DNA from 4 places in the Pallidibacillus thermolactis genome. Region 3 is predicted to be linked to each of the others. Evidence: riboswitches for the same ligand, from Rfam matches in the RefSeq annotation. Region 3 holds a riboswitch; each other region holds the start of a gene.
What was found. Region 3 has a riboswitch for S-adenosylmethionine ahead of OEV82_RS04570 (LLM class flavin-dependent oxidoreductase). Riboswitches for the same ligand answer to the same signal wherever they lie in the genome.

Region 1 (5,457 bases), on a different contig from region 3:
CTTGTAATCAGTAGGTTGGGGGTTCAAGTCCTCTGGCCGGCACCATTACTATAGTGGAGGGGTAGCGAAGTGGCTAAACGCGGCGGACTGTAAATCCGCTCCCTCAGGGTTCGGCGGTTCGAATCCGTCCCCCTCCACCATATATAGGGGTATAGTTTAACGGTAGAACAGAGGTCTCCAAAACCTCCGGTGTGGGTTCGATTCCTACTACCCCTGCCATTTTTCATTTATTTAAAAACTTATATGGCGACCGTGGCGAAGTGGTTAACGCATCGGATTGTGGCTCCGACATTCGTGGGTTCGATTCCCATCGGTCGCCCCATTTTCCATTATTGGGCTATAGCCAAGCGGTAAGGCAACGGACTTTGACTCCGTGATGCGTTGGTTCGAATCCAGCTAGCCCAGTATTTTTTGCGGAAGTAGTTCAGTGGTAGAACACCACCTTGCCAAGGTGGGGGTCGCGGGTTCGAATCCCGTCTTCCGCTTATTCAAATTGGCGGCATAGCCAAGTGGTAAGGCAGAGGTCTGCAAAACCTTTATCACCGGTTCGAATCCGGTTGCCGCCTCCATTATTTTTTCTTTTTTGCCGGTGTGGCGGAATTGGCAGACGCGCACGACTCAAAATCGTGTTCCGTAAGGAGTGTCGGTTCGACCCCGACCACCGGTATCTTTAAGTTATAACGAGCTAAATTAAGCAACGATAGAACACTCACAAATGTTGATTTATCAATGTTTGTGAGTGTTTTTTTGTTTTTTGGGAAATGGGAAAGAGGTTGAAAAAGGGTAGGATTTGAATTTGTTTTACACAAGGAAATTTGACATAGTATCTGCAATTTATTCAACTTGAATTATATTTTTATTTTATTTAGTGAGTAGGTGGAAGAAGGATTTTTTTACAACAATAACTAAATTAGTAATGGAAAAAGTAAAGTGGTGTTGACATTGAACAATATTATATCTGTACAAAATTTATCAAAAGTACACCGAATCCCCAAAAGAGAAAAAGGTTTTTTAAATGGAATCAAAGGACTAATAAAAACCAGCTGTAACTGAAAAAGTAGCATTAAAAGATATTCATTTTGAAATTGCTGAAGGAGAAATAGCAGCGTATATAGCTCCAAATGGAGCAGGTAAGTCAACTACAATTAAACGATTGACAGGACTACTACCTTCAGGTGGTCAGGTATCTGTAAAAAATCTTAATCCATTTAAATATAGAAAACAACTTGCTCAGATTACAGGAGTCCTATGGGACAAAGAAGTAATTTGTGGTGGGATTTTCCCTTAAAAGATTCTTATGATATGTTAAGAATAATAATACAAAAGAAAATATGAAGAGTGGTCAAAATATTTAATTGAGACAATAGGGATAGAAGAATTATTATCACAGCATGTTCGATTACTTTCTTTAGGACAAAGGATGAAAGCAGAAATAGTATCTATATTTATACAGAAACCAGAAATAGTATATTTAGATGAGCCTACAATAGGATTGGATGTCGCAACGAAACAGAAAGTAACTGATTTTCTTATGCAAATTAGACAAATTGATTTGCCTTGTTTGTAATTATTTTTTAATATCTGTACATGAATAGCAGTCATTACTGTTTTATTGAAATACGTTTAATAACTTTTGTTTTTTATACTCAACTATATACGTTGAATAAGCTATATAACTAATTGTTACGAAAGGAAGATATGTTATGGAAAATAAGTACAAGGAAAAAAAGAAAATTAATATGATCATTTCTATTATTTTTATATTAATTGGAATCATTACTATAATAAGGCTACTTGGAAAATAGTAATATCAAATGCCAATCCCCTCTATTTCCACAAAAATGTTACTTCAAGACATAACAACGTTTTAATTTAAATCTTTAGTAAGATTATTGGATCCGATAAAAAATGTATACACCTTCATTGACTTCATATTTTTCTATTATTTCGGTAAACTATCATAATTGTGCCAAAAAAGTTACAAGAAAAAATTCATTATTCTATCCAATGTACATACATTTCTTTGGTGGCATCAGCTCATTTATCCACGGCTAAAAATAAGGGAATATATATCTTTAAATGGTTCTTTCTACCTAAATTTCAAAACGGTAAAGAAGTATTGAAAGTTATATCGTTACAATTTCTTGTGAATATTGTGCCAACATTTACCAGTGTAAATTTCATGCTGTCTAGTCTATTATTCTTAAAATTTTTTAAAAAAATAAATTGACATGAACACTGTTATCCTTTACTATTAATTCCAGCATAAATAAAGTCTATCTCCATCTTATTAATAACCGCTGAGACGAGGGGTCAATGATGCGGTGGCAAACCAGTTTTGTTCATATGAACAAACAAATATGGGTGCCCAACCTGAGCGCAAAGCTTTGAAAAGTTTTGCGAACAATAAGAGGATAAGCAGCTGATATTAATCGAAGCTTTCCTTAGGTTGTTGGGGAGAGCTTTTTTTGTGCCATAAATATAAAATTGGAAGGAATGGTTAATGTTGGCAGAAAAAATTTTGTTTACGTCTGAGTCTGTTTCAGAAGGACATCCTGATAAAATCGCAGATCAGATCTCAGATGCAGTATTGGATGCTGCATTAGAACAGGATCCGTATGCAAGGGTGGCCTGTGAAGTCTTTACAACAACAAATACAGTAATCGTAGGAGGAGAAATTTCTACGACTGCTGATTTAGATATTGAAAAGATAGCACGTGAAACTCTATTAGAAATAGGATATACAGATGATAGATTTGGAATTGATGGTCGTACTTGTGATATTCAGGTACTTGTTCATACTCAATCTCCAGATATTGCAATGGGGGTTGATCGTTCAAGCGATACCATGGCCATTGGGGCAGGAGACCAAGGAATTATGTTTGGATATGCAACGGATGAAACTCCGTCTTTAATGCCGCTTGCGCTTGAACTAGCCCATACACTAGTGAAGAAAGCATCCCAATTACGTAAAAGTGGAGAATTTAAATGGGCACGTCCAGACATGAAATCGCAAGTTACGATTGACTACACGATTCAAGATCAACCGAAGATTGACACCATATTAATGTCCGTTCAACATGATGAGGATTTTGATGAAGATGTATTCAAAACCTTTGTTATCGAAAATATCATTAAACAAACAGCACGAGAATTTAACTTAAATGATTCATTCCGAATTTTGATTAATCCGACAGGGCGTTTTGTTGTTGGTGGTCCGCATGGAGATACTGGTTTAACTGGGCGAAAAATTATAGTTGATACGTATGGCGGTGCAGCAAAACACGGTGGTGGTGCTTTCTCTGGAAAAGATTGTACAAAAGTTGACCGTTCAGCAGCCTATGCTGCTCGATATGTTGCTAAAAATATTGTGGCAGCAGGTCTAGCTAGGAAATGTGAAATTCAGCTTTCTTATGCGATAGGAGTTAGTGAGCCGATTAGTATTTCAGTTGATACATTTGGAACAGGAACCGTTCCACATGAACAATTACTAAAAGCAATTCGCGAAGTTTTTGATCTAACACCAGCTGGTATTATAACAATGCTTGATTTAAGAAGACCACAATTTAAACAAGTAGCCGCATATGGTCATTTTGGAAGAGAAGAATTGGATGTGGCCTGGGAAAAAACAGATAAAGTAAATGAACTACGGGAAGCAGTAGCTCAGTTTGAACTAAATGGGGTTGGCCAATAATGAACGAGGTAAAGGAGTTTTCCACGCAGAGAACGTCGCACATTAGTCAAGAGCAAATGCCATTATTTAATGCACTCGTTAATTATGCCAATAGTGATGTGGTCCCATTCGACGTTCCCGGACATAAAATGGGCGCAATGATGAATCCATTGAAGAAGGCATTAGGGGAAATGGCGTTAAGAATGGATGTTAATTCGATGAAAGAACTAGATTTACTCAGTCATCCAAAATCCGTTATTAAGGAAGCCCAAGAATTAGCTGCTGAAGCTTTTGGTGCAGACCATGCGTACTTCTTAGTGAATGGAACAACGGTAGGAATACAAGCTATGATTATGGCAGTCTGTAAGCCAAATGAGAAGATCATCGTGCCTAGAAATGGTCATAAATCCGTCATGGATGGGATTATTTTGAGTGGGGCCAATCCGGTATTTATTCAGCCAGAAGTAGATTATCATTTTGGTATTTCCCATGGGGTATCGGTTGAAAATGTGGATAACGCAATTAAGGCGCATCCAGATGCAAAAGCACTTTTAATAACATATCCTACTTATTTTGGAACGATGACTGATTTAACAAAAATTTGTACAATCGCCCATGAACACGATATAACCGTTATTGTCGATAGTGCACATGGCGCACATTTGAATTTTGTTGAAATGGTTGACCCGATTTCGGCTGGCGCTGATGCTGTAACCATTAGTATGCATAAAACTGGGGGCTCTTTAACCCAGAGTTCATTATTATTGTTAAAAAAGAATCGGATAAAACCAGAAAAAATTCAAAAACTGTTAAGTATGCTTCAATCCACAAGTGCGAACTATCTATTAATGAGTTCATTAGATGTAGCAAGAAGAGAACTGGTTCTATATGGAAAAGAACGATATCATCGCTTAAAGCCAATTGTTGAAAAGGCGATACGTGAAATTGAGTCGGAAACCCATTTTGAAATATTAAAGGATGAGTATGTTTCGAAACATTTTCACCAAACCCATGATTGGACAAAATTGGTTATTCGAGTGAATGGGATCGGTTTAACAGGTTTTGATGTTTACACATTATTAAAGAAAAAATATGGGATACAAATGGAACTAGCAGAAGGATATGTTGTCATGGCAGTCATCACAAGCTCTGATACGGAATATTCGATTGGAAAACTCGTTTCTGCCTTGAAATATATTGATAATAACTATGGGGAAAAAATGGTCGTTATGTCTCCACATGTCACTACTGATCAAGTTAATGAGTTGATTTTGAGTCCAAGAGAAGCCTTTTATTGTGAACATGAGCAGCTTGCAATCGATGACTCGATTGGTAGAGTCAGTGCAGATACATTAATGATCTATCCACCAGGAATCCCACTTGTAATTCCAGGAGAATTAATATCGCAAGAGGTAGTGAAACAGTATCATTATTACAGACAATTAGTCGGTGATGTTTTAACAGAAGCAAAAGAAAAAAATTATATTACAGTAGTAAAGGAGAAGATATAGATGGGGTTAGCATTATCGACATTAGGAAGACATGTATTAGTTGAGTTTTACGGTTGTCCAAGTGAAATTATTGAGAATAATAAATTAATCGAAAAAGTTATGAATGAAGCTGCAGATTACGCAGGAGCAACAATTGTAGAATCGGTATTTCATCATTTTAATCCGTATGGTGTATCAGGTGCAGTTATTATTGCCGAGTCACACTTAACCATCCATACTTGGCCAGAATATGGGTATGCTTCTGTTGATATTTATACTTGTGGAGATTCAGTC
Region 2 (5,457 bases), on a different contig from region 3:
ATGATACATTGCTTGCTCTTTCGTTAATTTTGAAATTGGTGGTAATACCCCAAATGCATCGGCTGTTAAAAAGATAATGGTTTTTGGGTGACCAGCTTTGCTTGGTGTGATAATATTTTTAATGGCATGTAATGGATATGCCGCTCTTGTATTTTCTGTTAAACTTCCATCATCAAAGTCAGCTTTTCCGTTTTGATCAACGACTACATTTTCTAGGACTGATCCAAACTGAATAGCGTTATAGATTTGCGGTTCTTTTTCTTCAGAAAGATTGATACACTTTGCATAGCAACCGCCTTCAATATTAAATACGCCATCAAGGGACCAACCATGTTCATCATCACCGATTAATTTGCGGTCATCATCGGTGGATAGGGTTGTTTTTCCGGTGCCAGAAAGCCCGAAAAATAGTGCGACATCACCATCTTTTCCAACGTTTGCAGAACAATGCATAGATAGAATATCTTGTTCTGGTAGTAAATAATTCATGACAGTAAAGATGGATTTTTTCATTTCGCCAGCATATTCAGTACCGCCAATTAATACAACTTTATGTTCAAATGAAACGATAATGAATGTTTCAGAACGAGTACCGTCAACTAATGGATCTGCTTTGAAGTTTGGTGCAAAGACAACTGAAAATTGAGCTTCATGTTTTTTTAACTCTTCTTCAGTTGGACGGATAAATAATTGATGAGCAAATAAATTATGCCAAGCATATTCTGTAATCACTTGAATAGGAAGGCGATAATTTTCGTCTGCACCAGCAAATCCTTTAAAAACAAAGATTTCATCTTTTACTTTTAAATAATCTAAAACTTTTGCATATAAACGTGAGAATTTTTCTTCCGAAATTGGTTGATTAATACTGCCCCAATCAATCTTATTGCAGACTGATTCTTCTTGAACAAAGTATTTGTCTTTCGGTGATCGACCAGTGTATTTTCCGGTTTTAACACTTACAGCTCCTGAAGTTGTAAGTACCCCTTCATTTCTGCTAATTACCTTTTCAACCAATTTTGGAACGGATAATTGTGTAACAACATTGGTTCCACTAAGTAATCCTTCTAAACTTTTGACATTGTAAATTGTATTCATTTAAAAAAACCTTCCCCTTTATGATTTCTATTTACCCTTTGTTTAATTAGTATAACATATTTATTTTATTAGTCTATACTAATAATCAAAAAAAGTTGAAAGAATTTCGTAAAAAATATTAACGATTTCTTATTAATATACTCTTTTTACAAAATAAAAATTTATAGTTATTATTTGATTAAAATGATTGACACTTAGGGTTCTTTTAATGTAAGATTTACATTTGAATGGATACTCTTATCCAGAGTTGGTGGAGGGACAGGCCCGAAGAAGCCCAGCAACCTGCATTTGTGCAAGGTGCTAACCGATGCAAGGAATACCTTGATCGATAAGAGTGAAAGGAACGCAAATATACCTTTCCTCTAGCGGGGAAAGGTTTTATTTTTTTAGCCTTCATTTCTTGTTACATATGCGTTGAAAATACCATATAGTGTATGTATATGTAAAACGTTCGTGAATGAATTAATTCATATGAATCAGAAGTATTATAATTTTATTTATTCCTTTCCATCTTAGGAATTGGAATTTTGATTTATTTCATAATAATGATGAAGTTAATGGTTATTATCTTTGTTGTGTACATTAAGGAGGATAAAAATGGCTAATAGACGTTTATTTACTTCTGAATCTGTAACAGAAGGACATCCGGACAAAATATGTGATCAAATTTCCGATGCGATTTTAGACGAAATACTAAGTAAAGATCCAAATGCTCGAGTAGCTGCTGAAACATCAGTAACTACGGGTTTAGTCTTAGTATCTGGAGAAATTACAACAAATTCGTATGTTGATATACCAAAAATTGTTCGTGATACTATTCGTGAGATAGGTTATACCCGTGCAAAATTTGGCTTTGATGCAGATACATGTGGTGTATTAACATCGATTGATGAACAATCACCGGATATTGCTATGGGTGTTGATGAGGCACTTGAAGCTAGAGAAGGTACAATGACAGATGATGAAATTGAAGCAATTGGTGCCGGAGACCAAGGATTAATGTTTGGTTTTGCATGTAATGAAACAGAAGAGTTAATGCCATTACCAATATCATTGGCTCATAAATTATCTCGGCGCTTATCCGTTGTAAGAAAAGATGGAATTTTACCATACTTACGTCCTGATGGAAAAACACAAGTAACAGTGGAGTATGATGAAAACGGAAAGCCTGTGAGAATTGATACAATTGTCCTATCTACTCAGCACGATCCTGAGACTACATTGGAACAAATTCAAAAGGATATCAAAGAGCATGTCATTCACCCTATTGTTCCTAGTGATTTAATTGATGATCAAACGAAATATTTTATTAATCCAACGGGACGATTTGTAATTGGTGGTCCACAAGGAGATGCGGGATTAACAGGTCGAAAAATTATTGTTGACACATATGGTGGTTATGCTCGTCATGGAGGTGGCGCCTTTTCTGGAAAAGATCCTACAAAAGTAGACCGTTCTGCCGCATACGCAGCACGTTATGTTGCAAAAAATATTGTAGCAGCAGGTCTTGCAGAAAAATGTGAAGTACAACTCGCATATGCCATCGGTGTTGCTCAACCAGTTTCGATTGCTATTGATACTTTTGGTACAGGCAAAGTCAGTGAAGATGTTCTAGTAAGGCTTGTTCGGAAACATTTTGATTTACGCCCAGCAGGAATAATTAAAATGTTAGATTTACGTCGTCCCATTTATAAACAGACAGCTGCTTACGGTCATTTTGGTCGTACTGATTTAAATCTTCCTTGGGAGCAAACGCATAAGGCAAAAATTTTAAGGGAAGAAGCTCAAGTAGATTAATCTATTTTGTAAAATGGTATGTTCATAAGGTGACAGATAGAATATAATAAAAGTCCGTCTTTATAAACATGTGGTTTAGTATGACATTTTCTAAATCAAAATGTTTTCTAAAGACGGACTTTTGTTTGGAATGGTCCTTATGTAGAGAAACTTATGATAAGAAGGGGTAAACATATAAGTTAGAAAATATATTTATTCTTGTTGTAAAATTCTCTTGTAAAGATGGGGAGTTCGCACAATATCAGCGAGTGTAAATTGATCTAATACTTGGAAATAAGCGTTTAAAGCTTCCCGAAAGACTCGAGTTAATCCACAATAATTTGTCAATATACATGGATTGGGATGATTGGGGTCCATACAGTCAACCAAATAAAATCCATCTTCTGTTTGACGAACTAACTCACCAATATTAATTTTATCTGGTTTCTTTGCTAGTTTGAATCCTCCATTTCTCCCTCGAATCGTTTCAATGTATCCAAGTTTTCCGAGATTATGGATGACTTTCATTAAGTGATTTTTTGAAATATTGTAAGCATCTGCAATTTCTTGTATATTACAAAGTCTGTTCTGATCCATTGCAGCAAGATAAATTAAGGTTCGTAAAGAGTAATCGGTATATAAAGTCATTCGCATGGACATCACCAAAAGTTAATTTTGTTTCTATTATAACATAATAAAAACGTATGGATATTTTCTTCTAATTGTGAACGTTTTTTTAAAGATGTATTTGAAATATTGCTTTTTGAAAGCGATTTAGATACATTTAAGATGTATTTAAAATATATGTTTTAAAAGGAGAGGACGAAATGTTATCAGAGAAAACAATTGAGATTGTGAAATCAACGGCACCTGTTGTAAAGGAGTATGGTACTAAAATAACGAAGGTCTTCTACAAAAAAATGTTGGGGGAAAATCCTGAACTATTGAACTATTTTAACCATGTAAACCAAAAAGTCGGTTCTCAACCAACGGCTTTAGCAAATTCGATTATTGCTGCTGCAGAAAATATCGATAATCTTGAAGCGATTATTGGTCCTGTAAAAACGATAGCGCATAAACACAGAGCATTAAGTATACGTCCAGAACATTATCCAATTGTTGGCGAAAACTTGTTATATGCGATAAAAGAAGTTTTAGGCGATGCTGCAACTGATGAAATCTTAAAAGCATGGGAAGAAGCTTATGGAGAAATTGCTAACGTATTTATCCAAATAGAAGCGAAAATGTATGAAGAAGCTGCGCTTAAACGAGGTGGTTGGGCAGACTTTAAACCATTTACAGTTATTAAGAAAGTAAAAGAAAGTGATGAAATTACTTCTTTCTACTTACGAGCTCTAGATGGTACACCAGTTCCAGACTTCCAACCAGGACAATACATTACTGTAAAAGTGGTTATTCCAGGTGAAAAATTTGTTCATAATCGCCATTACAGTATATCAGAAGCTCCTGGAAAAGATTATTTCAGAATCTCTGTAAAACGTGAGGCAGACAAAGAACCTGTTGGTATTGTTTCAAATTACTTACATGATTATGTAAATGAAGGTGATCGATTAGATGTAAGTGCACCGGCTGGCGATTTTGTATTAAATACTGCAGAAGAAGAGCCAGTGACATTTATAGCAGCAGGTGTTGGTATTACACCATTGCTCAGTATGTTTGAAACATTAGTAAACAAAGGTAGTAAACGGAAAATTACTTTTATTCAAGCGGCAAGAAATGAAAATGTCCGTGCATTTCACGAAGATCTGAAAGAATTGGTAACGAAAGCAGAGAATGCGAACCTTTATACAGTGTTAGATGAAAAAGTTAATGAAACGACTGAAGTTGATCACTTAGGACTCATCGATCGCGAGTTTTTAGAAAAGGTAGTGAATAAAGACGGAATTGTTTATTTATGTGGACCACAACCATTTATGAAAGCAATGGTCGAAAATCTTAAAGCAATGGGAATTTCTGAAGAGAATATTCGTTTTGAGTTATTCGGTCCTCAGTTACAAGGTTTAGATTAATTTTTTAACGATTAAACACTATTACGATAGTGGAAACATGACATATATAAACAAAAAAACTGCATAAAATCAAAATGATTTATGCAGTAGTGAAAAATAGGTTTCTATATATAATCATACTAAAAATATAAAATAAATAAAATAGAATGCTCATAAGGCTATCCAGCATGTCGTTATTGAACTGGATAGCCTTATTAATGTCTTTCAAATATTCTAATTTAATTGGAGTGGTATTAGGAGGAGAGAATTTCTTTAATTTAATGAATATTTATTGGAAAACTATTATAAATTGCGTTATACATAGAAAGTATTCGAAAGTATCACATACAATGCAACCCCACTTTTACTACTTACTTTGTAAAGATTTATAATACTGGCCTTTTTCCCGATATTCACGATAAATCCGATCCATTTCTTTATAATCTTCATCTGTCAATTCGCGAATTACTTTTGCTGGTCGTCCGAAGGCCAAAGTATGTGGTGGAATTTTTTTACCTTGGGGGACTAGACTTCCAGCCCCTATAAAGGCATGCTCTCCAATTTCAGCACGGTC
Region 3 (5,457 bases):
ATTCCTTCTAGTTCTAACTTTTTATCTTTTAAACTCATTAATTTTTCTTCAGATTCTTTTTCCTTTTTAGCAAGCAGTTTAGCATCTCTTTTCTGTTCTTCAACTAAATTTTGATCGGCCTCAATAATTTTTGAAACTGCATTTGTTCTGCTTACTAATTCTGTAAAATTAGTAGAACCGAGAATGATATCCAAGTAAGCTTTATTCCCACCATTTTGTTGCATAAGTCGGAGGCGTTCTTTTATTAATTCTTTGCGCTCTTCCATCTTCTTTTGAAGATGCTTTTTGTCAGCATTTAACTGGTCGATTACATCTTGCGTTAACTTTATATCTTTTTCCGTTTTTGCAATTATTTTTTCATTTTCTTTAATTGCATTTTCAATTTTGGCGATTTGCTCTTCCACTTTAGCTTGCTTATTGCGATTTTCATCTATTTTTTGTTGAATCTCCGCAGGCCTTTCTGCAAAAGTCGGTGTTGCAGTATATAAACCTGTTCCTAAAAGAATCGTAGCACTTAGAACAGCAATTGACTTTTTCATTTAAGATCTCACCTTTTTCCCTATCTTTTGACATTTCTGACTACTATTCTACAAATCAATTTTGTCGAACGAATTACCATTATGTTACATTTATGTTTCAAATTACCTATTTTTTTTACAGACCTCTTTTATCATAGTTTGGAAAACTTTTCCTGTCAAGTTTCAAAAACTTCATGTAAATAGTAACCAATCCACTTTTTTAATAGATCTCTACAAAACACAAAAAGGGATCTATTCTTTCACAAAGTAAAGTGAATGAATAAATCCCTTTCTCTTTTTAGTGATCTTCCTTTTCCAGAACTTGTTTCATTATTTTTATTTTCCCAAGCGTCTCTGCTTCTCGATGAGCTAACATGATTAACAAATCGCCATGTGTTTCGACTGATCCATTTGGAACCTTAAATTTCACATCCGTTTTCCAAAACAGCTCACTAAACTCATTAATTCTTTGTTGTTGATGAACTAAGTTTTCAACTAATTGATATAAAGTTGGTGGCTTTATTTTCCAATCGGATACGCTAATATCTGCACTAAACAGCTCTGCATAATCTGTCGGTAATATTTGCATATCTCGCGAAACAAATAAAAACTTTTCGAACATGAATAAAGTATTACCTATATGCCAACGAATCGTTTGCTCGAAATATTTCGATTGTTTATCAACAATTTCCTCATCTAATTCTTCTATATATGAAAGAAGTGATGATCTTGCCAAATTAAACTGTTTTAACATTTCCATGCTTCATTCCTCCTACAGTTCTAGTATAGAGGAATCAAAGAAGAATGAAAAGTATAGCGATTTAAAGGGCTGGTTTATTATTAAGAATAAAAGAGGCGCCCTACCAGCCTCTATCTTAAATCGTAAGCCAAATAAAACCTACACGAAAGCCTCATTGTCTAATTTTGCAAGTTCTTCTCCTAAAAATTTCGCAACTGCTAACATTCCGAATTTGCCACTTCTTGCTTCTGCATCGCTGTTATAGTTCGTATTCGTATTTATATCGTATGTGTAAATATTCCCTTCCTTATCCTTAATAAATTCGATTCCGGCAACTTGAATGTCATTCGCTTTTAATACTTGTTCATATTTTTCGATAATCGGATCATGAAAATCTTCTTGAATTTCAAACATTGGGCGAACCGTAGTTTCTTCCCCGACTGGACAAAACAAATCATCAATTCGACAAGCATCAGCCGGACATAGTTCAAATCCATCGGAAGTATCCACCCGAACCGCATATAAGAATTTTCCATTGACAAACTCACAACGCGTAATAAATTTTTCTGGTGACTCAATATATTGTTGAATAAGAGTTATTCCATCAACTGAATTTTCAAATTGATCACTTTCTACATATGCTTTTAAAGCATCGAACGAATGGAACAATTGAACACCTAAACCTTTACCTGCTCGGTTATGTTTTGTAATAAATTTTTTTCCTTCAAAAGCCTTTGCAGCTTCAATTATTTGTTTTTTACCGACAGCAACCAATGTTTTTGGAGTTTTAATGCCATATTTTTCAAGTTCTAAGTATTGACGCACTTTACTTACTTCTAATTGTAACGCACGACTACCATTGATCACTTTCCTCCCATTATGTTCCAACCAAGCAAGTACAGCATGGGCAAGCTCAGGTGAATAACGATGTCCTCTTGTATGACTTGATGCACTCATGCGGTTGTAAAAGATCCCTTCAGGTGGTGTTTTTGTTAAATCAACCATACCGTCTCCTAAGTGCCAATCTTCATAAGGTAAATTTAATTCTTCCAGTCGTTTAAACAAATGGGCTGTCCATTCATGATTTTCATGTATTACATAAATTTTTGTCATATTCAAATCCCCTTTTATTTTGTTAATGCTCCACGTAGTTCTTCTACCTTTGGCATTACTCGTTTTGCAAATCGTTCCATCTCTTCTAATTGAGGTGAACACTGCAATAAGAGTAAGTTTACACCGGCTTTTTCATATTCTAAAATTCTTTTTGCTATTTGCTCAGGTGTACCGACAAGATTCGGACGCAACCCACGATTCGAAACAGAATAATCTTGAAGTTGTAACTTTTGTTCAAGTTCTGATTTTGTCGTAAAGTCCTTAAAGCCTGCATAACCACTTAGATCTTTTACATTTGTAATACGTTCTAACTCAGCGTATGCTTCATTTTCTGTATCACGACAAATCACATATGCTGCCATTCCAAAGGTTGCCAAAGGTTGTTTTCCAGCCTTTGCTCTTCGCTGTTTCATATCTTCAATTTTTACTTTCACTTCATCAACTGTACCACCATGCATAACATAAGCATCACAATAATTGGAAATGACTTCCTTTCCTTTATCGCTTTCACCACCAGCATACAGTTTTATTGTCGGTTTTTGCACTGGTTTCGGAAACAGATGAGTATTTTCTATTTTGTAATACTTCCCTTGATAAGAAAAAGTTTCTTCGGTCCATAATCCTTTTAAAATTTCAACAAATTCACTTGTTCGTTCATACCGTTCATCGTGGGATGTAAAGTCCCCGCCGTATTGTTTCGCTTCTTCCTCCCACCAACCGGATACGACATTTAATGTAAAACGCCCTTGGCTAATATGATCAATTGTTGCAGCCTGTTTCGCAGTCACAGCTGGATTATGATAAATCGGGCGTACCGCTTGGATAATTTCAATTTTTTCTGTTACAGCTGCTAATGCTGCAGCGAGAGACCATCCTTCTAATGTATCTTTTTTGACTCCTTTTATATCATTTAAATATAATTCAAGAATCAAAGTCGCTTCATAGCCCCAATTTTCTGCAGACTGGATCACTTCCTTTGCATATTCAAATGTTGTTGGCATGTTTTCATCTTCTACGTTTCTTAGCCAACCTCCAAATACTGGTAACCAGAATCCATACCTCACCTGTATCCCTTCTTTCTATCGTATTCAAAAATAAAACTCTTTTCCGATAAGAAAAGAGTTCGATAAACTTCATATCTCTTCTTATCTTTCAAGCGAATCGCTTGATGGATTTAGCACAGTATTCTAAAAAAGAACCTGTTGCTGAGGCTTCACTGGGCCATGTCCCTCCACCTCTCTCGATAAGAATAACACTATTTACTTAATTGTTTGTTATAATAAAATAAATTTTTTGAAATGTCAACAAAATAATCCCAATAATTCCTACTTGACTAATCTGTTTTTTAGTTATACAATAGTTTACAAATTTAATAATTTTCTTATCAAGAGAAGTCGAGGGAACTGGCCTGATGACGCTTCAGCAACCTCTGAATTTCATTCAGAAAGGTGCTAAATCCAGCAAGAAGTTTTTCTTGGGAGATAAGAAATGATTCGAATCGTATTTCAATCATCCTCTTTTCTCTTTAAGAAAAGGGGTTTTTTTATATAATTTACAATCAACTCTTATTTCCCAAAAACAAAAAACTTATTTTAAATAAATGAGGTGAAAGTATTGAGTGACGTCGTCATTATTTCGGGGAGTCCGACTGAAACATCTAGATCTGAGCAAGTATTAAAGTATTTAGGATCATTACTGTTAAAGGAAAATATGTCTGTTACACATTTTTCTGTAAAAGATGTCCCTTCTGAGGACCTCATGACCGCCAATTACCTTAGCCCGGTCATTCAAAACATTGTACAATCTGTTCAACAAGCGAAGGGGCTTATTGTTGGAACACCTGTTTATAAAGGTGCTTACGCCGGTGTATTTAAATCTTTAATCGACTTATTTCCACAAGATGTATTTCAACATAAACCTGTATTACCACTTATGACAGGAGGAAGTTCTAATCATCTTTTAGCATTAGAATATAGCTTAAAACCGTTAATTGCATCGTTAAAAGGGATGAACCTTAAAGGAATCTTTATTCAAGACGATCAAATTGATAAATATAGGGAAAAACCGATCGTTGATGAAGAGATTTTGCAAAGAACAAAAAAGCAACTGTACTATTTTAAAAGTTTAATCGACTTACAAACGGTTCATTTAACCGTTTAAAAGAGACTGAAGACGACAATTTTGGATTCGCGATGAATATCTTGGCATGCAACTATCATGAACATTCGTATCCTTGCTTGCAAAATAAGTACGTTAGACTATTCACAAAGGGAAGAGTTGGTTGGAATATCTTCACCTCAATTAAAAAAGTACAAGATTAATGGAATTAAATGGGAAAATCGTCACAATGAACGATATGAGTTTGCAGAAGAATTTTTGGACGTTTGCTAAAAAATTTTAAAAGGAAGTGAGAGAGAAGACAAAGCCTGTTGATACTTCATGAAATGTCCCTCTTTTTTCAGCATGAAAAAAGGGGGGCAAAATAAGTAACGTCACACGTTATACCAATTTAATTTCATTCATGAAAGGGTGAATCATTTGAGTGATGTTGTCATTATTTCAGGAAATCCAAATGAAATATCGGAAACTGAACAAGTTCTTAAATATTTAGGACTTTTACTAATTGAAGAAGGTTTTTCGGTTAAACATATTTCTGTAAAAGATATTCCCCCAGAAACACTTTTCAACACTGATTCTCAAAATCCGCTTATCCAACAAATGAAACAGTCTATACACAGCTCGCATGGAATTATTATTGGCTCACCTGTTTTACAAGGATCCTTTTCCGGCGTATTAAAAGCCTATATTGACTTATTACCACCTAACATCTTTGAACAAAAACCGGTCCTACCCATTATGACTGGCGAAAGCCTCGATTATCATTTCATATTAGAATATAGTTTTAAACCGCTCTTGGCAAACTTAAAAGGATTATGTATGAAAGGTGCATATATATTAAATAATCATATAGATAAATTTAAAGAGAATCCGATTATCGATCGAGAAACATCTCAAATTATCAAGAAGCAATTATCCCATTTTACAAGTATACTCCCCTCACGTTCTAGTAATGTAATATACATGAAC
Region 4 (5,457 bases), on a different contig from region 3:
TATAGAGCTGTTTGAGCTGCAAGCAACTTCGACCTCATCCCACCGGTCCCTACTTTCGAACCATTTTCATCAGCATGTTGGAACAAGTCTTCAGTTATTTCTTCAAGAAAATAAAACTTTTTTGCCTTTGGATTTGTTCTCGGATTGCCATCGTAAAGTCCATTGATATCCGTTAAAATGATGAGCCGATCAGCATGAATAAACCCACTTACAAGACTTGATAACATATCGTTGTCACCAAAGGTGAGCTCATCGACCGACACCGTATCATTCTCATTGATAATCGGTAAAATCCCTCGGTCAAGCAATTCCGATATCGTTGCAAACGCATTTTGATATCGTTTACGGTTCGAAAAGTCAGAGCGGGTAAGCAAGATTTGTGCAGCTGTAATGTTATAAGCTTGGAATTTTTCCATATATGTTTGAATAAGCAACCCTTGCCCTACACTTGCAGCTGCTTGTTTTCCTTTTAATGTAACAGGACGTGCCGGGTATCCTAAACTTTTAAACCCTGCGGCCACTGCACCCGATGACACGAGAATAACTTCATGATTCTCTTTACGAAGGGCAGCAATAGCTTCAACATGATCGTTTAACTTTGCATAGTCAATTTCCCCTTTTTGATTGGTTAGTGAACTACTTCCTATTTTTACAACAATTCGTTCCTTAGACATATGAAATCCCTCATCTTGTTTTTATCTTAAGTTAACAATCTATTTAATATTAAATAAAAAAGCCCTCTCATCCTGCATTGACAGGACGAAAGAGCTTATCTTCCGCGGTACCACCTTCATTGGGTGATCAAACACCCCACCTCAAATCTTTAACGCAGATTAACGCCCATGTTTGCATGGGACTCGGAAGGTAGGTTCTGCAAGTTGACTATGACGGAATCTTTCAGCCTCCGGATTCCGCTCTCTGCCATAGCAAGCACTGCATACTAGTCCTTCGTTAACGTTCGAATATTATTGAATATATTATGGGACGAAAAATATAAGTTGTCAATATTATCTTATTGATTTTTTCGACAAATCCGTGAGTGGTATCAAGTTTACATAATAACAACGGACAATAAGTTCATTATCCAATTTCTGAATCGTTTCTTGGAAACTTCTTCTTCGGAATAATAAACGTAGACTTTAATGATGAAACAAAGGTATGATAAATTAGAAATTTTAAATATGTAGGTGATGTAATTGCAACCAATAATCGATGTTCACATTCATTTCGATCAATACACATTAAAAGAACAACAAGGAATAATGAAAGAAATGGAACACTATCAAATTCATAGCTTAATATCGGTATCAACGAATCTTTCTTCTGCTGTTGAAAATTTAGCATTATATCAAAAAGATGAAAGGATCAAACTCGCCTTTGGTTATCATCCAGAACAACCCTTGCCAACCGATGAAGAACTGGCAGATTTGATTCAATTCATGGATAAAAATCATCAAGCTATGGTTGCCATCGGAGAAGTCGGACTCCCTTATTATACAAATGTAAAAAGTCTTGAAGGCTATCTTGCATTATTGGAGGAATTTTTTAAACTAGCTGTAAAATGGAATAAACCTGTTGCACTTCATGCGATTTACGAAGATGCTCCAATCGTTATAAATTTATTGGAAAAATACTCCATCCAAAAAGCCCATTTTCACTGGTTTAAAGGGGATACCAAAACCATTCAACAAATGGTTGAAAATGGTTATTTTATATCTTTTACTCCCGATTTAGCTTACGAACACGAAATCCAAAAAATCGCAGCCACATATCCCCTATCATTAACGATGGTTGAAACCGATGGACCTTGGCCCTTTGAAGGACCATTTCAAGGACAAAAGACCCATCCAAAAATGATACATGAAACCATCCGTTATTTAGCAAAAATCAAATCGACACACGTTGATGAAGTCTACAGACAGTTATACAACAACACCATCCTTTTTTATTCGATTTTTTAGTACTTTAGCACCGTAATAAATTTTTCAAAAAATTTGTGTTGACTTTTTGTAATGAACTATTTAGAATAAACATAAAATTTAACCAGTTAAAAGTTAATATTTTTACAATCTACTCTTATACAGAGAGGTGGAGGGACTGGCCCTGTGAAGCCTCGGCAACCATTGGAAAGATCCAAACGGTGCCAATTCCAGCAGGTTTGAAATGACAAACCTGAAATATAAGAGGGATTGTGATATATGAAAATATTCTTTTCGTACATCACATGACCTCTTATTTTAAGAGGTCATTTTATTTTGGAGGTGATGTACAAAAATCTATGAACTTAAACTTTCTTTTTTTAATTAAAAAATATTTAGAGGTGATTGGAAAATGGCGATTGAAAAATTTAATGTAAAGGCTACATGGAAGGAAAAATTATTAATTGAAACGGAAGCAAGAGGTCACAAAGTCATTGTTGATGAACCAGTTTCATTAGGTGGTACTGATCAAGGATCAAACCCTGTTGAACTTGTTCTTTCTGCTCTTGGTGCATGCCAGGCAATTGTTATCCAAACTTATGCGAAACAATTTGGGATCAACATTGAGGATCTTAAAATTGAATTGGAAGGTGAACTTGATACGGACGGTTTTTTAAATAAATCCGATGTCCGACCTGGATATTCTCATATTGAATCAAAATTTGTGATTTCAACAGATGCTCCAAAAGAAAAATTAGAAACATTTATTCAGTTTGTGGAAAACCATTGCCCTGTAGGTGATACGATTAAAAATCCTGTTCATTTAACTTCAAAAATTGTCGTTGAAAAACCTGTTAAATAAAAAAACAATCTAATACCAAGTAATCAGATATGGCTACTTAATTTTAAAAATGGAAAGGGTGTCATGATGGGTAAACAAATACATTTAAATGGATTCGTTCAAAATTCTCCGTCCCCACATTCAACTGGACTATGGAAACATGAAAAAAATCATAGCCGCTATCATAACCGGTTGTCTTACTGGGTTGATGTTGCTCAAACATTAGAAAAAGGGAAATTTGACGCTGTTTTTATTGCCGATGTTTTAGGAACATATAGCGTGTATCAAAACAGCTATAAACCTGCTGTAAAAAATGCAGTCCAAATTCCAGCACATGATCCTTTACTACCGATTTCAGCGATGGCACTAGCCACAAAACATATTGGGTTTGCTGTGACGATTTCAACGACCTATGCACAACCTTATGCATTAGCACGTCAACTCTCAACATTGGATCATTTAACGGAGGGAAGAATTGGTTGGAATATCGTTACCTCTTATTTAGAAAGTGAAGCAATTAATCTTGGCCTTAAAAGTCGACTACCCCATGACCTTCGTTATGAAAGAGCAGATGAATTTTTAGACGTGGTCTATAAACTATGGGAACATAGTTGGGAAGATGATGCTGTCACACTTGATATCGCACAAGATGCGTTTGCAGATCCAGACAAAGTTCATGAAATAAACCATGAAGGGGCATTTTTCTCCGTGCCTGGACCGCACATTGTAGAACCTTCGCCACAGCGTACGCCGGTTTTATTTCAAGCTGGTGCTTCACCTAAGGGGAAACGATTTGCAGCAAAACATGCAGAAGCTGTATTTACAAAGCATCATTCACTCGATGCATTAAAAATATACTCAAATGATATTCGTACACTAGCTAAGGAATACGGTAGAAATCCAGATGATATAAAAATATTCCCGCTCGTTTTACCGATTGTTGGTTCTACAGAAGAAGAAGCAATTGCAAAATATGAAGAATTGAAAAGCCATGTTAGTTACGAAGGTACACTTGCATTATTATCCGGTCATACCGGCATTGACTTTTCAACTTACAATCCAGATGACTATATTGTAGATATGGAAACGCAAGCGATGCAGGGAAACCTTGATCTTTACGGAAAAGATCCGAATAAAAAATGGACTTTACGAGAAGCTGTATTAAATCATGGACTAGGAAACGGAACAGTTAAATTTATAGGTACACCTGAGCAAATTGCCGATAAGCTTGAACAGTGGGCAACAGAAGGTGATGTCGATGGCTTCAACATTGCTTTTGCCTATTCACCAGGTACATTCAGAGAATTTGTCGATTATGTCGTTCCTGAATTACAAAAACGAGGAATATATCGTAAAGAATACGAAGCTGGAACATTACGAGAAAATTTATTTGGAAAAGGTCATGTATACTTACCTGACAACCATCATGCAAAAAAATTGAGTCTCGCTGTCAAGTAAATGCCCACTCGACAAGTAGGTCAAAAATCGGTTAAATTTTGCGTAAACGGAGGGTGTCCATGAACGTATTAGAATTATATATATGGATAGGTATGACGATCTTTGTCTTGATTATGATTCTATTAGGTTACCTTGGTGGTCGAGGTACAAAAAATATTGATGATTTTGCGATTGGCGGCGGTCAACTCGGCCCAGTCCTTTTAGGGCTGGGATTTGCTGCCACATATCTAAGTGCCGCTGTATTTTTAGGTTATCCAGGTTGGTCTTATGAATGGGGCTATGCCAATCTATGGCTGATGTTAGCGATATTTGGTGGAGGGCCGATCGGCGCTCTATTAGTAGCAAAAAGGGTGCGAAAGATAAACACAAAGCAAAAATCTTTATCTTTACCAGATTGGTTAGGCGATTACTATAATAGTGACATTTTAAGAGTAGGTACAGCACTTCTCCTTTTGTTTAATATTTTTTATATCGCTGCTCAGTTTGTTGCTGGAGCAAGAGTGTTTGAGTTCACAATGGGGTTATCTTATCATACAGCGCTTACTTTAATTGCTGCCATTGTCATAGTTTACGTCTTCATTGGCGGAACGCTTGCTGACTTATATACAGATGCTGTTCAAATTATAATGATGACACTGGCTGGGATCATCATTTTTATATCAGGTATAGTTCACTTTTGGGAAGGAAGTATTACGAATACTTTTGAGGTGATTACGGAAAATCTAAACGCCCAAAATCCAAATTTAGTTGGCATTTTCAATCCGGAATCACCCTATTTTGATTCCATTTCTGCCGTAATTGGAGCAATCCTAATTCAAGCAGCCTTTGCTGCAACTGCCCCACAGTTATTTAATAAAGTATTAGGATTAAAAAATGAAAAAGACATCGGCAAAATGATACTCGTATATGTATTAGTGATGTTCTGTTGCGTTGTCACTTTATTTGGTGGGATATATAGTCGCGCAGCCTTTGGTGATAACATCGAGGTTAGTGATATGGCATTAATTGAATACATTATTCAATTTTTCCCTACGATTATCGCTGCTTTTATGTTAATTGTCATCTTAGCTGCTGCCCTTTCAACAACAGATGGCTTATTTGTATCCATTTCGACTGTATTTGCCAATGATATTTTTCTAAAAGTATTCGTACGACGAAACATTATTAAGATCAATGACAAAAAAGCACAGCAAATTGCAATCCGAATAAGTAGACTTGCAGTATTAGCTATTGGAATTG

Region 1: it holds a riboswitch for S-adenosylmethionine, as region 3 does, so the genes downstream of both, metK (methionine adenosyltransferase) here and OEV82_RS04570 (LLM class flavin-dependent oxidoreductase) in region 3, are expected to answer to the same signal.
Region 2: it holds a riboswitch for S-adenosylmethionine, as region 3 does, so the genes downstream of both, metK (methionine adenosyltransferase) here and OEV82_RS04570 (LLM class flavin-dependent oxidoreductase) in region 3, are expected to answer to the same signal.
Region 4: it holds a riboswitch for S-adenosylmethionine, as region 3 does, so the genes downstream of both, OEV82_RS12750 (OsmC family protein) here and OEV82_RS04570 (LLM class flavin-dependent oxidoreductase) in region 3, are expected to answer to the same signal.

What each region holds. Positions count from the first base shown of each region.
Region 1 is NZ_JAOUSE010000076.1:4,643-10,099, reverse strand. It holds tRNA gene OEV82_RS15320 (tRNA-Thr) at 1-45, shown strand, start outside; tRNA gene OEV82_RS15315 (tRNA-Tyr) at 56-140, shown strand; tRNA gene OEV82_RS15310 (tRNA-Trp) at 146-219, shown strand; tRNA gene OEV82_RS15305 (tRNA-His) at 247-322, shown strand; tRNA gene OEV82_RS15300 (tRNA-Gln) at 334-405, shown strand; tRNA gene OEV82_RS15295 (tRNA-Gly) at 414-485, shown strand; tRNA gene OEV82_RS15290 (tRNA-Cys) at 496-569, shown strand; tRNA gene OEV82_RS15285 (tRNA-Leu) at 586-667, shown strand; partial or broken gene OEV82_RS16225 (ATP-binding cassette domain-containing protein) at 1,073-1,567, shown strand; SAM riboswitch class I at 2,285-2,413, shown strand; gene metK (methionine adenosyltransferase) at 2,504-3,694, shown strand; gene OEV82_RS15275 (aminotransferase class I/II-fold pyridoxal phosphate-dependent enzyme) at 3,694-5,184, shown strand; gene speD (adenosylmethionine decarboxylase) at 5,185-5,457, shown strand, end outside.
Region 2 is NZ_JAOUSE010000028.1:25,446-30,902, forward strand. It holds gene pckA (phosphoenolpyruvate carboxykinase (ATP)) at 1-1,098, opposite strand, end outside; SAM riboswitch class I at 1,333-1,433, shown strand; gene metK (methionine adenosyltransferase) at 1,696-2,895, shown strand; gene OEV82_RS09920 (RrF2 family transcriptional regulator) at 3,088-3,528, opposite strand; gene hmpA (NO-inducible flavohemoprotein) at 3,702-4,904, shown strand; gene OEV82_RS09930 (gamma carbonic anhydrase) at 5,251-5,457, opposite strand, start outside.
Region 3 is NZ_JAOUSE010000008.1:1,529-6,985, forward strand. It holds gene OEV82_RS04555 (C40 family peptidase) at 1-539, opposite strand, end outside; gene OEV82_RS04560 (DinB family protein) at 817-1,278, opposite strand; gene OEV82_RS04565 (ATP-grasp domain-containing protein) at 1,417-2,370, opposite strand; gene OEV82_RS04570 (LLM class flavin-dependent oxidoreductase) at 2,385-3,434, opposite strand; SAM riboswitch class I at 3,513-3,620, opposite strand; SAM riboswitch class I at 3,749-3,858, shown strand; gene ssuE (NADPH-dependent FMN reductase) at 3,985-4,530, shown strand; gene OEV82_RS04580 (hypothetical protein) at 4,588-4,761, shown strand; gene OEV82_RS04585 (NAD(P)H-dependent oxidoreductase) at 4,909-5,457, shown strand, end outside.
Region 4 is NZ_JAOUSE010000047.1:9,774-15,230, forward strand. It holds gene proB (glutamate 5-kinase) at 1-674, opposite strand, end outside; gene OEV82_RS12745 (TatD family hydrolase) at 1,197-1,961, shown strand; SAM riboswitch class I at 2,074-2,186, shown strand; gene OEV82_RS12750 (OsmC family protein) at 2,332-2,781, shown strand; gene OEV82_RS12755 (LLM class flavin-dependent oxidoreductase) at 2,845-4,218, shown strand; gene OEV82_RS12760 (sodium:solute symporter family protein) at 4,278-5,457, shown strand, end outside.